Regions from separate parts of the Mesorhizobium sp. M0664 genome, predicted to be linked through region 1. Evidence: riboswitches for the same ligand, from Rfam matches in the RefSeq annotation. Region 1 holds a riboswitch; the other holds the start of a gene.

Region 1 (5,957 bases):
TCGGCGGTCTCCACCCGCTGACCGAGTTCAAGCTTGCCGTGGCAAACAGTCTGGATCGCGCCGATCTTGGAAAACAGATTTTCAGGATGTAGCCCGCGTCACGACACCGAAAACATCATGGTAACGACAAAAGGCGCTACGTCGCGATCCGTCTCGTCACGTCTTCCAGCCAGTGGTCGCTTATACCCAGTGCTTCGAGGTGCTCCAGCGTGCTGAGCACGTAATCCTCATTCCTCCCCGATTGGCCGACGGCGCCGCGAACGACGGCCGCCGCCTCGGCCGGGTCGAGCGCACCGGCATATTGCTCATGGCTGCGGTCCACGACATAGGCGACGGCGTCGACCGTCTTGCCCCCATCCGTTTCACCCTTGTCGAGGCGAACGCTGAGCACACGTTCGAGATAGACGTTGGTGACCAGCTCGCGTTCGCGCAGATAGGTAATGACCTCGTTGCGCAGCTCGCCTGGAACCCGGAACGCCAGCCCGATGCAGGAGCCTCCGCGGTCGAGGCCGAGCACCAGGCCCGGCCGTTCGCGCGTGCCGCGATGCACGAAAGAATAGACGCAGAGCGAACGGCGGTAGCCATGCAGGCGGGCGCGCCGCGTCTCGACATGTGCGAATCCCGGTCGCCAGATCAGTGAGCCGTAGCCAAAAACCCAAAAATCGCCCATATCGCCAAGCCTGATTGTGACGACCACCTCACCGGTGGTGTTTCAGTCCGTCTACCTGTTGGTGCCGCAAGCGACAGCCCGCCCGTGCCACCCCGCGTTAACGAAAGCCGCAGCATGACGTCAAGTGACGAGCGCCCGCCGCCCAGCCAACGTCGCCGCCTGTTGTGGCTTGCCGCTTTCATCCTCGTGCTGTTCGGCATCTACAGCGCCGGCTGGTTCTACCTGGCGGACCTGGTCGAGAGCGCCACCAAAAAGGCGGTCGCCGATCTCGACGACAAAGGCATCAAGGCCGACTGCGCCAATCTCGCGGTCAGCGGCTATCCCTTCAGCTTCACCGTTTCCTGCGACAGCCTGGCTTACGAGGACGACAGCCGCAACGTCGCGGCATCGACAGGCAAGATCAACGCCGCCACGCAGATCACCCGGCTTCTGTCGCCTGCCGCCGAGCTCAGGGGGCCGCTCAGGACCTCTGTTCCCGGCATGACCCCGCTCTGGATCGACTGGGATGATCTGCGGGCCGACATGAAGCTGTCCTGGCCGCTGCCGAGGCGCCTCTCGCTGCAGGCAGAAGGCCTGTCCGGCCAGACCGATCCGGCAGACGACACCGATCCCGTCTCGCTGTTCAGCGCCGGAACCGCCACCGGACAATTGCGCCCAAACGGCCCGGACATCGACTATGCCGGCAATTTCACCGATCTTGAAATCGACGCGGCGGCCATCGACGGGCGCGTCTTGCCGCCGCTCGACGGCAGCGGCGACCTGACGCTGAAGAACGGCGTCACGCTGATCAAGGCAAATCCGAAGAGCCTGCGCGGCCAGGCGGCCGAAATCCACAAGCTCGATCTGTCGTCCGGAACTGCGCGCATCACCGTTTCGGGACCGCTGTCGGTCGATGACGACGGTCTCATAAATGCCGACCTGACGATCAGGCTCAATGATCCAAAGGCCGTGGCGGCAATCCTCGCCACCGCCATCCCCGAGCAGAAGAAACAGATCCAAACCGGCTTTGCCGGACTGGCGCTGCTCGGCAACCAGCCGTCGATGCCGCTGAAGATCGTCAGGGGCAAGGCCTCGCTCGGCTTCATCCCGCTCGGCAAGATCAAGCCGCTCGACTAGAGCAACTCCAGGAAAAGTGTGAAACGGTTTTCCGTCCGGAATTGCGCAAAACAAAGAGATAGAGCGGTTCGGCGTTTCTGTGAAACGATGAACCGCTCTAAGCCGGGCCGGCCTGCGATCGGCCTGCCGCGGCTTATCCCTTCGGCGGGTGTTCGACTGCCTGGCGGCCGAAATCCGGTACGTCGATATCCTGGCCGGCCTCGATGATCGAGCGGCGGACGGCGCGGGTGCGGGTGAACAGGTCGAACAGTTTTTCGCCGTCGCCCCAGCGGATCGCCCGCTGCAGCGAGGACAGATCCTCGGAAAACCGCGCCAGCATTTCGAGAATGGCGTCCTTGTTGTGCAGGCAGACGTCGCGCCACATGGTCGGGTCGGACGCCGCGAGACGAGTGAAGTCGCGAAAGCCGGAAGCCGAGTATTTGATGACCTCGGACTTGGTCACCGACTCCAGATCGTCGGCGGTACCGACGATGTTATAGGCGATGATGTGCGGCAGGTGCGAAACGATGGCCAGCGTCATGTCGTGATGCTGCGGGTCCATCGTGTCGATGTTGGAGCCGCAGCGGCGCCAGAATTCCGAGAGCTTTTCCAGTGCTGCGGGATCGGTGCCGGGCAGCGGCGTGAAAATGCACCAGCGGTTCTCGAACAGTTCGGCAAAACCGGCGTCCGGTCCCGATTTTTCGGTGCCGGCCAAAGGATGGCCGGGGATGAAGTGCACGCCATCAGGCACGTGCGGCTGCATCTGCGCGATCACCGACGCCTTGGTCGAGCCGACATCGGTGAGGATGGCGCCCTTCTTCAGCGCCGGCGCGATCTCCGCGGCGACCGTACCGGAAGAACCGACCGGCACCGAAACGATAACCAGATCAGCATCGCGAACCGCCTCTTTCGCATCCGTCGTATAGGTGTCGCCAAGGCCGAGTTGGCTCGCCCGTGCCAGCGTCGCTTCGCTGCGCGTCGAAATCGCGATTTGGCCGGCGAGCCCCTCGCGGCGGATGACGCGGGCCAGCGACGAGCCGATCAGGCCGATGCCGACCAGCGCGATTTTTTCGAACATCGGTGATGTCATGGTGTTCTAGCTTTTCAGGAATGTCGCGAGTGCTGCGACAACGCCGCGATTGGCCTCTTCGGTGCCGATGCTCATGCGCAGCGCGTTGGGAAAACCGTACCCGGAAACGCGCCGCAATATGTAGCCGCGCGCACTGAGGTAGTCGTCGGCGGCCGCCGCCGAATGCCTTTTGTCCTCGGGAAAGTGGATGAGGATGAAATTGCCGACGCTCGGCGTCACCCGCAGCCCGAGCCCGCTTAGTTGCTCGCTCAGCCAGGCCAGCCAGGTCTCGTTGTGCGCGACGCTGCGTTCGATATGGGCGCGGTCGTGGATCGCCGCGATGCCGGCCTCGATTGCCGTTGCATTGACGTTGAAAGGCCCGCGCACGCGGTTGATCGCGTCGATGACGTGCATTGGCGCATACATCCAGCCGATCCGCGCCCCGCCCAGGCCCAATTTGGAGAAAGTGCGGGTCATGACCACGTTTTCCGCGCTGCCCACCAACTCGACGCCGGCTTCATAATCGTTGCGCCGGACATATTCGGCGTAAGCTGCATCCAGCACCAGAAGCACGTTTCGCGGCAGGCCGGCATGCAGGCGGCGCACCTCCTGGAACGGCACGTAGGTGCCGGTTGGATTGTTTGGATTGGCAAGGAAGATGATCCGGGTAGCCGGCGTCACCGCGGCGAGGATCGCATCGATATCGGCGCGTTCATCGGTCTCCTTGACCGTCACCGGGACGGCACCGGCCGACTGTATGTAGATCTTGTAGACCATGAAGCCGTGTTCGGTGATGATGGCTTCGTCGCCGGGCGCGAGGTAGGTCTGCGCCAGCAGGCCCAGAATCTCGTCGGAGCCGTTGGAGCAGACGATGTTCGCCGGGTTGAGCCCGTGCACCTCGGCGATCGCTTCCCTCAGGCGCCTGGCGCTGCCGTCGGGATAGACCGCGAGCTTGTCGGCGACCGCGCGCGCGGCCTCTATCGCCTTTGGCGAAGGGCCGAGCGGGTTCTCGTTCGCCGACAATTTATGGACCTTGGCGACACCTTCAGGCGCCGCGCTCTTGCCGGGCACATAGGCTTCGATGTCCATGATGCCGGCGCGGGGCTTTGGACGTGTCTGATCCGGTGTCTGGCTCATTTCATGAAATCCGTCGAGAGTGCCTCCATCCGGAAGCCGCAGCGGAAATACAAGCCGTGGCCCGGAATGTCGAGGGGCGGCAATTCGGGATCAAGAACTTGCCGTTGACGAAGCCATGCGCGAGTCATAGAAGAACGGCTACAGTTCCGTGGTGATTTGGCCGGTCGGCTTGCAGCCACGTTAAACAACTTGCTAAAGGGCCGTTTGCATCTTGTAACCGGCTTTGCGAAGGCATGGCCGGTTTTTTGTTGCCAGACCGGTGGACAACTGAAGGCCGGGCAAGGAGATGTGATGGTCGCTTTGCGCGCGCGAAAAACCAACAACGAGGCCGACCAGCCGTCGAGCCCGGTGTTGCGTTTCGGCGCCGACAAGCCGCTCAAGCTCGACGCCGGCACGCTGCTGTCGCCGTTCCAGATTGCCTACCAGACCTATGGCACGCTCAACGACGCGCGCTCCAACGCCATCCTCGTCTGCCATGCGCTGACCGGCGACCAGCACGTCGCCAACACCAATCCGGTGACCGGCAAGCCGGGCTGGTGGGAAGTGCTGATCGGTCCCGGCAAGATCATCGATACCGACCGTTTCTTCGTCATCTCGTCAAACGTCATCGGCGGCTGTCTCGGCTCCACCGGCCCCGCCTCGACCAATCCCGCCACCGCCAAGCCCTACGGGCTCGACCTGCCGATCATCACCATCCGCGACATGGTGCGGGCGCAGTTGATGCTGGTCGAGCATTTCGGCATCGAACAGCTGTTCAGCGTGCTGGGCGGCTCGATGGGCGGCATGCAGGTGCTGCAATGGGCCTCGAGCTATCCCGAGCGCGTCTTCTCGGCGCTGCCGATCGCCACCGGCGCCCGCCATTCCTCGCAGAACATCGCTTTCCACGAGGTCGGCAGGCAGGCGGTGATGGCCGACCCGGACTGGCATGGCGGCAAGTATTTCGAGCACGGCAAGCGGCCGGAAAAGGGGCTGGCGGTGGCGCGCATGGCCGCCCACATCACCTATCTGTCGGAAGCAGCGCTGCACCGCAAGTTCGGCCGCAACCTGCAGGACCGCGAAGCCCTGACCTTCGGTTTCGATGCCGACTTCCAGATCGAGAGCTATCTGCGCCATCAGGGCATGACGTTCGTCGATCGCTTCGATGCCAACTCCTATCTCTACATGACCCGGGCGATGGACTATTTCGATCTCGCCGCCGACCATGGCGGCCGGTTGGCCGATGCCTTCGCCGGCACCAAGACGCGCTTCTGCCTGGTTTCGTTCACTAGCGATTGGCTGTTCCCGACCGAGGAGAGCCGCTCGGTCGTGCACGCGCTGAACGCGGCCGGCGCCTCGGTATCGTTCGTCGAGATCGAGACCGACCGCGGCCACGACGCCTTCCTGCTCGATGAGCCCGAACTGTTCGCCGCCATCAAGGGCTTCATCGCCTCGGCCGCGCGGGCGAGAGGGCTCGGCGCATGACCCCGAAAAGTTGCGGATTGTTCGGATCAGGACCATGTGCCAGGCATCAGCGCATGACCCCGAAAAGTTGCAGGCTTTTCGGATCAGGGTCATGTGCCGAGCAAGAGCCGAAGGCATGAGCGTCAACCGCGCCCAGCGCGTCGACCTCGAAGTCGTCGCCGATCTCATCCCGCCGCAGTCGCGGGTGCTGGACGTCGGTTCCGGCGACGGCCTGCTGCTCGAATTGCTGCAGGAGACCAAGAAGGTCGATGGCCGCGGGCTGGAACTGTCGCAGCGCGGCGTCAACGAATGCGTGGCGCGCGGCCTGTCGGTTATTCAAGGCGATGCCGACAAGGATCTCCAATTCTATCCCGACAAGGGTTTCGACTTCGTCGTTCTGTCGCAGACCTTGCAGGCGACCCGCAATCCGAAGCTGGTGCTCGACGAACTGCTCCGGATCGGCAACCGCGCCATCGTCTCATTCCCGAATTTCGGCCACTGGCGGGTGCGCCTTTCGCTGCTCTTCAACGGCCGCATGCCGGTGAC
Region 2 (5,957 bases), on a different contig from region 1:
TTCATCGGTGGCGCTTCGGCGATGGGCGGCGTCGGCCAGGTCATCGGCGCGGTGGTCGGCGGCTTCATCATGGGCGTCATGAACAACGGCATGTCGATCATGGGCGTCAATGTCGACTGGCAGCAGGTGGTCAAAGGCCTGGTGCTGCTCGGCGCCGTCGTCTTCGACGTCTACAACAAGAACAAGGCTTGAGAGGCAACCAGGAGGCATACGGGTCACATCGCGGCGCTGCCGGGCGGCGCAAAGAAGTCCCCCGAGGGACCTGATCCGCGAGCGCAATCCGGACGAAGAATTTCAACCGAGGCGCGGACAGGGTCCTGGCCGCGCAGGGCAGGGTTTGCCGAGAAAGGGCAGGCCAGCCCACAATTCAGAGAGGGTTACCATGCTGATCTCACAAATCCTCGACGACGCCGAGACGATCCGCGTCGTTGCCCGCAACGGCGGCAAGACCCGCGTCATCAACGGCGCCCGCAGCGTCTATTCGCTGGCGATGGAAGCCGCGCGTACCGGCAGCGGGCTTGTCGCCCTGATCGAGCGCAAGGGCTTCGGCGAAACCGTCGATCTCGACGCAGCCTACAAGAAGGGACGGCTGCTGTCGCCGATCAACCATCCCGATCCGGCGCATCTCCATCTCACCGGCACCGGGCTGACGCATCTCGGCTCCGCCGCGACCCGCGATTCCATGCACAAGAAGCTCAGCACGGACGGCGAGGAACAGCTGACCGATTCCATGAAGATGTTCCGCATGGGGCTTGAGGGCGGCAAGCCGGCGAAAGGCCAGATCGGCGTGCAGCCGGAATGGTTCTACAAGGGCAACGGCACCATGGCGGTGGCGCCCGGGGCGGCGCTTATGTCGCCGGCCTTCGCCCAGGATGCCGGCGAGGAGCCGGAAATCGCCGGTATCTATGTGATCGGCGACGACGGCGCCCCGTTCCGCGTCGGCTTCACGCTGTCTAACGAGTTTTCCGACCACGTCACCGAGCGTGTGAACTATCTCTTCCTTGCCCATTCCAAGCTGCGCAACGCTTCGTTCGGGCCGGAGATCCTGATCGGCGATCTGCCGTCCGATATCCGCGGCGCTTCACGCATCCTGCGCGACGGCAAGCTGCTTTGGGAAAAGCCGTTCCTGTCGGGCGAGGCGAACATGTCGCACACCATTGGCAATCTCGAGCATCACCACTTCAAATACTCGGCCTTCCGCCAGCCGGGCGACGTGCATGTGCACATGTTCGGCACGGCGACGCTGTCCTTTGCCGACGGCATCAGGACCGAGGCCGGTGACGTATTCGAAATCGAGGCGCAGGATTTCGGCCTGCCTCTGCGCAACCCGCTTGAAATCGAGCAGCCGGTGAAGGTGGCGGTGAAGGCGTTGTAAACTGGTGACATAATTCAGGGGCGAGAAATGAACGGCCTGCGGATTGGCACTGTGTTCGTAAGTTTAGTCCTGTTCCTCGCCTATTTCTCCCCAGCGGCTTACAGCGCCGGACAATGCAGCGCAAAATCCTATCGCGGGGCCCGGATGTCGATGACTAACCGGCTTCTGGCCACCGGTCATTCGAAATCGCAAGTGAGCTTTCTGATGCGCAACGCGGATCGCATGACGTCCGCACTCCGCGCTGACAGACTGAACGACAATGGCAGAGCCTGCGGTATCGACTCCGCCAGAGCCCATGTGCTGGGATGTATCGACAAGCAGTTGTTCCCCTTGCAGTCCAGCTCAAGCGCCTCACTTGACGACGAGAAGCAAACCAGAGGATTTTGGGGGAAGAAGCGATTGGCAGTGCGAGAACTGCTCTTTATCGGTCAGTTTCATGGCTGCCTTGGCGCCGCGAAAGAATATCTGTTTCGCGGCTGACGGAATTGCGAACAAGCTCAGCGGGCGGCGCGGAAATGCTTGGACAGTTTCAGGCCCTGCGCCTGATAGTTCGAGCCGAGATCTGTGCCGTAGAGCGCCCGCGGCCGTTTCAGCATGTGCTCGTAGACCAACCGTCCGACGATCTGGCCGTGATCGAGGATGAACGGCACTTCGTGGCTACGCACCTCGAGCACCGCCCGACTGCCGGTGCCGCCCGACGCCGAATGGCCGAAACCCGGGTCGAAGAAACCGGCATAATGGACGCGGAACTCGCCGACCAGCGGATCGAAGGGCGTCATTTCGGCCGCGTAGAGCGGCGGCACATGCACCGCCTCGCGCGACACCAGAATATAGAATTCGTCCGGATCGAGCACCAGCTCGCCGGCACCGCTCTTGTAGAGCGGCTCCCAGAAATCGACGACATCCTGCGCGGCGCGCTTGTCGACGTCGACCAGGCCGGTGTGGTGCTTGCCGCGATAGCCGACAAGCCCATCCTTGTCGCCGTCGAGGTCGATCGACAGCGCGATGCCGCCGCCTGAGATGTTGGGTGGTTCGGTGGCGACCAACATTTCGGCGCGGTGCAACTCGTGCAGCTCGTTTTCCGACAAGAGCGCATTGCCGGTGCGGAACCTGATCTGCGACAGCCGCGAGCCGGTCCGCACGACGATCGGGAAAGTGCGCGGGCTGACCTCCAGGTAGAGCGGGCCTTCATAGCCGGCGGCGATCTTGTCGAACTCGTGGCCGCGGTCGGTCATTACCCGAGTGAAGATATCGAGCCGTCCGGTCGAGCTTTTCGGGTTGGCGGAGGCGGAAATATGGGCGGGCAGCGCCAGGCTTTCGAGCAGCGGCACGATGTAGACGCAGCCGGTTTCCAGCACAGCACCTTCGGCGAGGTTGATCTCGTGCAGCTTCAGCCGGTCGAGCTTGTCGGCAACCCTGTGGTCCGGGCCGGGCAAGAAGGAAGCACGCACCCGCCAGGCCTTGTCGCCGAGCCTGAGGTCAAGGCTGGCCGGCTGGATCTGATCGGCATCGAGCGTGCGCGGCGATTTCAGCGCGCCCGTCTGGAACAGCGCGGAAATATCCTGATCGGGAAGAATGCCTGTCTGCCGCAAGGGTCTGGCTCCGTTCGAACGCCGGGCGAGGTCTTGTTCTGTCGCAGGTCCGACCGTGGACGCCTTTGGCACCTGCTTGGTACAACCCTCTTAATCATGCCGGCAATTGACGCAAGCGTGGCGCGGGTCTAAAGCTCGTTATCCCGTGGTGATTTGGCCGGTCGGCTTGCAGCCACGTTAAACAAGTCGCTAAAGGACCGTCGGGCCGCAAGGCCATATGGACCGGTTGCGACTTTCGCGACCGGTTTTTTGTTGTTTGGACCAATTTTGGTGTTTGGATGGAATGATGACCAAGAAGCGCGACTGGAAGCCTCAGACCGCACTCGTGCATGCCGGAACGCTGCGTTCCGGCTTCGGCGAGACCTCCGAGGCGATGTATCTCACCCAAGGCTATGTCTACGAGACGGCGCAAGCGGCGGAGGCGCGCTTCAAGGGCGAGGAGCCGGGCTTCATCTATTCGCGCTATGCCAATCCGACGGTCGACATGTTTGAGAAACGCATGTGCGCGCTGGAAGGAGCCGAAGACGCGCGCGCCACGGCATCCGGCATGGCGGCGGTGACGGCAGCACTGCTGTGCAGCGCCAAGGCGGGCGACCATATCGTGGCGGCGCGCGCGCTGTTCGGCTCCTGCCGCTGGGTGGTCGAGACGCTGGCGCCGAAATACGGCATTGAGGCAACGCTGGTCGACGGCACCGACATCGCCAATTGGGAAAAGGCGGTCAAGCCAAACACCAAACTGTTTTTCCTGGAAAGCCCTACCAATCCAACGCTGGAGGTAGTCGACATTGCCGCCGTCGCGGCACTTGCCAATTCGATCGGCGCCAGGCTGATCGTCGACAATGTCTTCGCTACGCCCTTGCAGCAGAAACCCCTGCAGCTCGGCGCCCACATCGTCGTCTATTCGGCCACGAAGCATATTGACGGCCAGGGGCGCTGTCTTGGCGGCATCGTTCTGTCGGACAAGAAATGGATCGACGAGAACCTGCATGACTATTTCCGTCACACCGGCCCGAGCCTTTCGCCCTTCAATGCCTGGACCCTGTTGAAAGGCTTGGAGACGCTGCCGCTACGCGTACGCCAGCAGACGGAAAGTGCCGGCCGCATCGCGGATTTCCTGGCCGAGCACCCGCAAATCGCCCGCATCATCTATCCCGGCCGCGCCGACCACCCGCAAGCGGCCGTGGTCAAGAAGCAGATGTCGGGTGGCTCGACGCTGATCTGCCTGGATGTGAAGGGCGGCAAGCAGGCCGCCTTTGCCTTCCAGAACGCACTCGACGTCGTGCTCATTTCCAACAATCTCGGCGACGCCAAGAGCCTGATCACCCATCCGGCGACGACGACGCACAAGAACTTGACCGATGAGGCCCGCGCCGAGCTCGGCATCGGACCGGGAACGCTCAGGCTGTCAGTTGGCCTTGAGGACGCCGACGACCTGCTCGAAGACATCGAGCAGGCACTGAGAGTTGCCGGATAAGGGCTGGCCGAACAGAGGCGAGCGGGAACGCGCCCGATCAGGCACCGGACGGGGTCTCTTCCAGCTCCGCGACGGTCTTTGTCTGGATAGTCATCACGTTGCCGCGCCAGTCGACGGCGCCGCTCAGCCATCCGCGCGCCCAAATGGCGGGAAGCATCAGGTCTCGCGCCATCATCGCCGGGATCGTGCGCGGCGACAGCTGCCATCCCTTAGCCGAGGCCAAAGCGCATTCCGGCAGGTAGGCCGCGACCAGCACGGCGATGGCGGTTGCCGGCAGGCTGACGCCGGCGTCAGCCGCCGCGATCAGCGCAAGCACCAGCGGCGGCGCCGCGCCGATCAGGATCTCGGGGGCGAAGAACAGCGCGAAGGTGACGCGGCGCAGCCGCGCCCAGCGCGCCTGCCGCGACCAGATCTCGCCAAGCGTGCGCCGGCCGAGCGGCTGTTCGAAGGGCGAGGCGACAAGATTGACCCGCAGTCCGAGCCCGTTGACCAGCTTGGTCGCGGCGGCGTCCTCGGCGATCTCGGCGGCAAGCGCGCGGATGCCGCCATTGGCGTCGAGCATCGGCTTGTTCCACAACATGCTCTTGCCCTGCGCGAAGCCGAGGCCGAGCGCCTCTCCGGCGTACTGCCAGCGTGCCTGCAGCGTGTTGAGAAAGGCGCATTCGACCTCCCCCCAGAAGCCGTCCGGCCGTGAGCCGATCGGCGTCGAGCAGACGAGGCCAGTGCCATGCCGCCATGCCGCCATCAGCTGCTGGACGTAGTCGCTCGGCATAAGCACATTGGAATCGGCAAGGATGACCCAGCGATAATGCGCCGCTTCCCAACCCTTCACGCAATTGTTGAGTTTTGGATTGCCGCTGATGCGGTCGTCACCGACTAGAAGGCGGGCGCGAATAGCTGGAAAGCGCGCCATTGCGGCGGTGATCGGCTTGACCACCGGGTCGTCGGCATGGGCAACGCAGAAGATGAGTTCGTAGCGCGGCCAGTCGAGTGAGAAGGCGCGCTCCAGCGTCTCTTCGGCAAACGGCTCGACGCCGCGCGCCGGGATGACGATCGATACCGGCGGCGCGTTGGCCGCGGGCGGTGCGATCCTGGCTGGTCGCTTCAGCTTCAGCGAAGCTAACAGGATGCTGGCGAGATTTGAAAGAAGGAGGGCTATGGAAAGGAGGGCGGCTGCGAATGTCGGTTCCATCGAGATCTGGTCACTCCAGAAGTGCCGGCCGCATGACGGCCGTTTTCAACAATTCGACAGAACGCTGAGTCGCCCGGCACAAGCCTGCACACCATCATTGTCATGTGTCACTTAAATGACATTGTTTTTCGGCACCTGCGCTCGAGTCGGGCAAGGAGATGACGCGCATCGTTGATCAAACTGCGCTGAGCGTCGAAAGTTCCATCTACATTGCTTTGGAGCAGTTTATGTACAGCGCCGTCACCCGCAACATCGAAGTGCAGGTCAGGCCGTTCTATCTGGAGGATCACTCCGACCCGCCGCAAAACCGCTATGTCTGGGGAT

Evidence for each region. A riboswitch is a leader RNA that binds a small molecule or an ion and turns the genes downstream of it on or off. The one in region 1 is predicted to bind S-adenosylmethionine.
Region 2: another riboswitch for S-adenosylmethionine. It lies ahead of NKI39_RS02010 (O-succinylhomoserine sulfhydrylase); the one in region 1 lies ahead of metX (homoserine O-acetyltransferase MetX).

The regions. Positions count from the first base shown of each region.
Region 1 covers NZ_JAMYPW010000006.1:26,879-32,835, reverse strand. Annotated here, with positions in the region: gene NKI39_RS10120 (quinone oxidoreductase family protein) at 1-92, shown strand, start outside; gene NKI39_RS10115 (gamma-glutamylcyclotransferase) at 137-670, opposite strand; gene NKI39_RS10110 (DUF2125 domain-containing protein) at 785-1,786, shown strand; gene NKI39_RS10105 (prephenate/arogenate dehydrogenase family protein) at 1,920-2,855, opposite strand; gene hisC (histidinol-phosphate transaminase) at 2,862-3,971, opposite strand; SAM riboswitch at 4,110-4,187, shown strand; gene metX (homoserine O-acetyltransferase MetX) at 4,263-5,432, shown strand; gene metW (methionine biosynthesis protein MetW) at 5,548-5,957, shown strand, end outside.
Region 2 covers NZ_JAMYPW010000001.1:450,009-455,965, reverse strand. Annotated here, with positions in the region: gene mmsB (multiple monosaccharide ABC transporter permease) at 1-192, shown strand, start outside; gene araD1 (AraD1 family protein) at 383-1,375, shown strand; gene NKI39_RS02020 (hypothetical protein) at 1,403-1,855, shown strand; gene NKI39_RS02015 (2'-deoxycytidine 5'-triphosphate deaminase) at 1,873-2,967, opposite strand; SAM riboswitch at 3,103-3,180, shown strand; gene NKI39_RS02010 (O-succinylhomoserine sulfhydrylase) at 3,251-4,441, shown strand; gene NKI39_RS02005 (ceramide glucosyltransferase) at 4,479-5,633, opposite strand; gene apaG (Co2+/Mg2+ efflux facilitator ApaG/CorD) at 5,861-5,957, shown strand, end outside.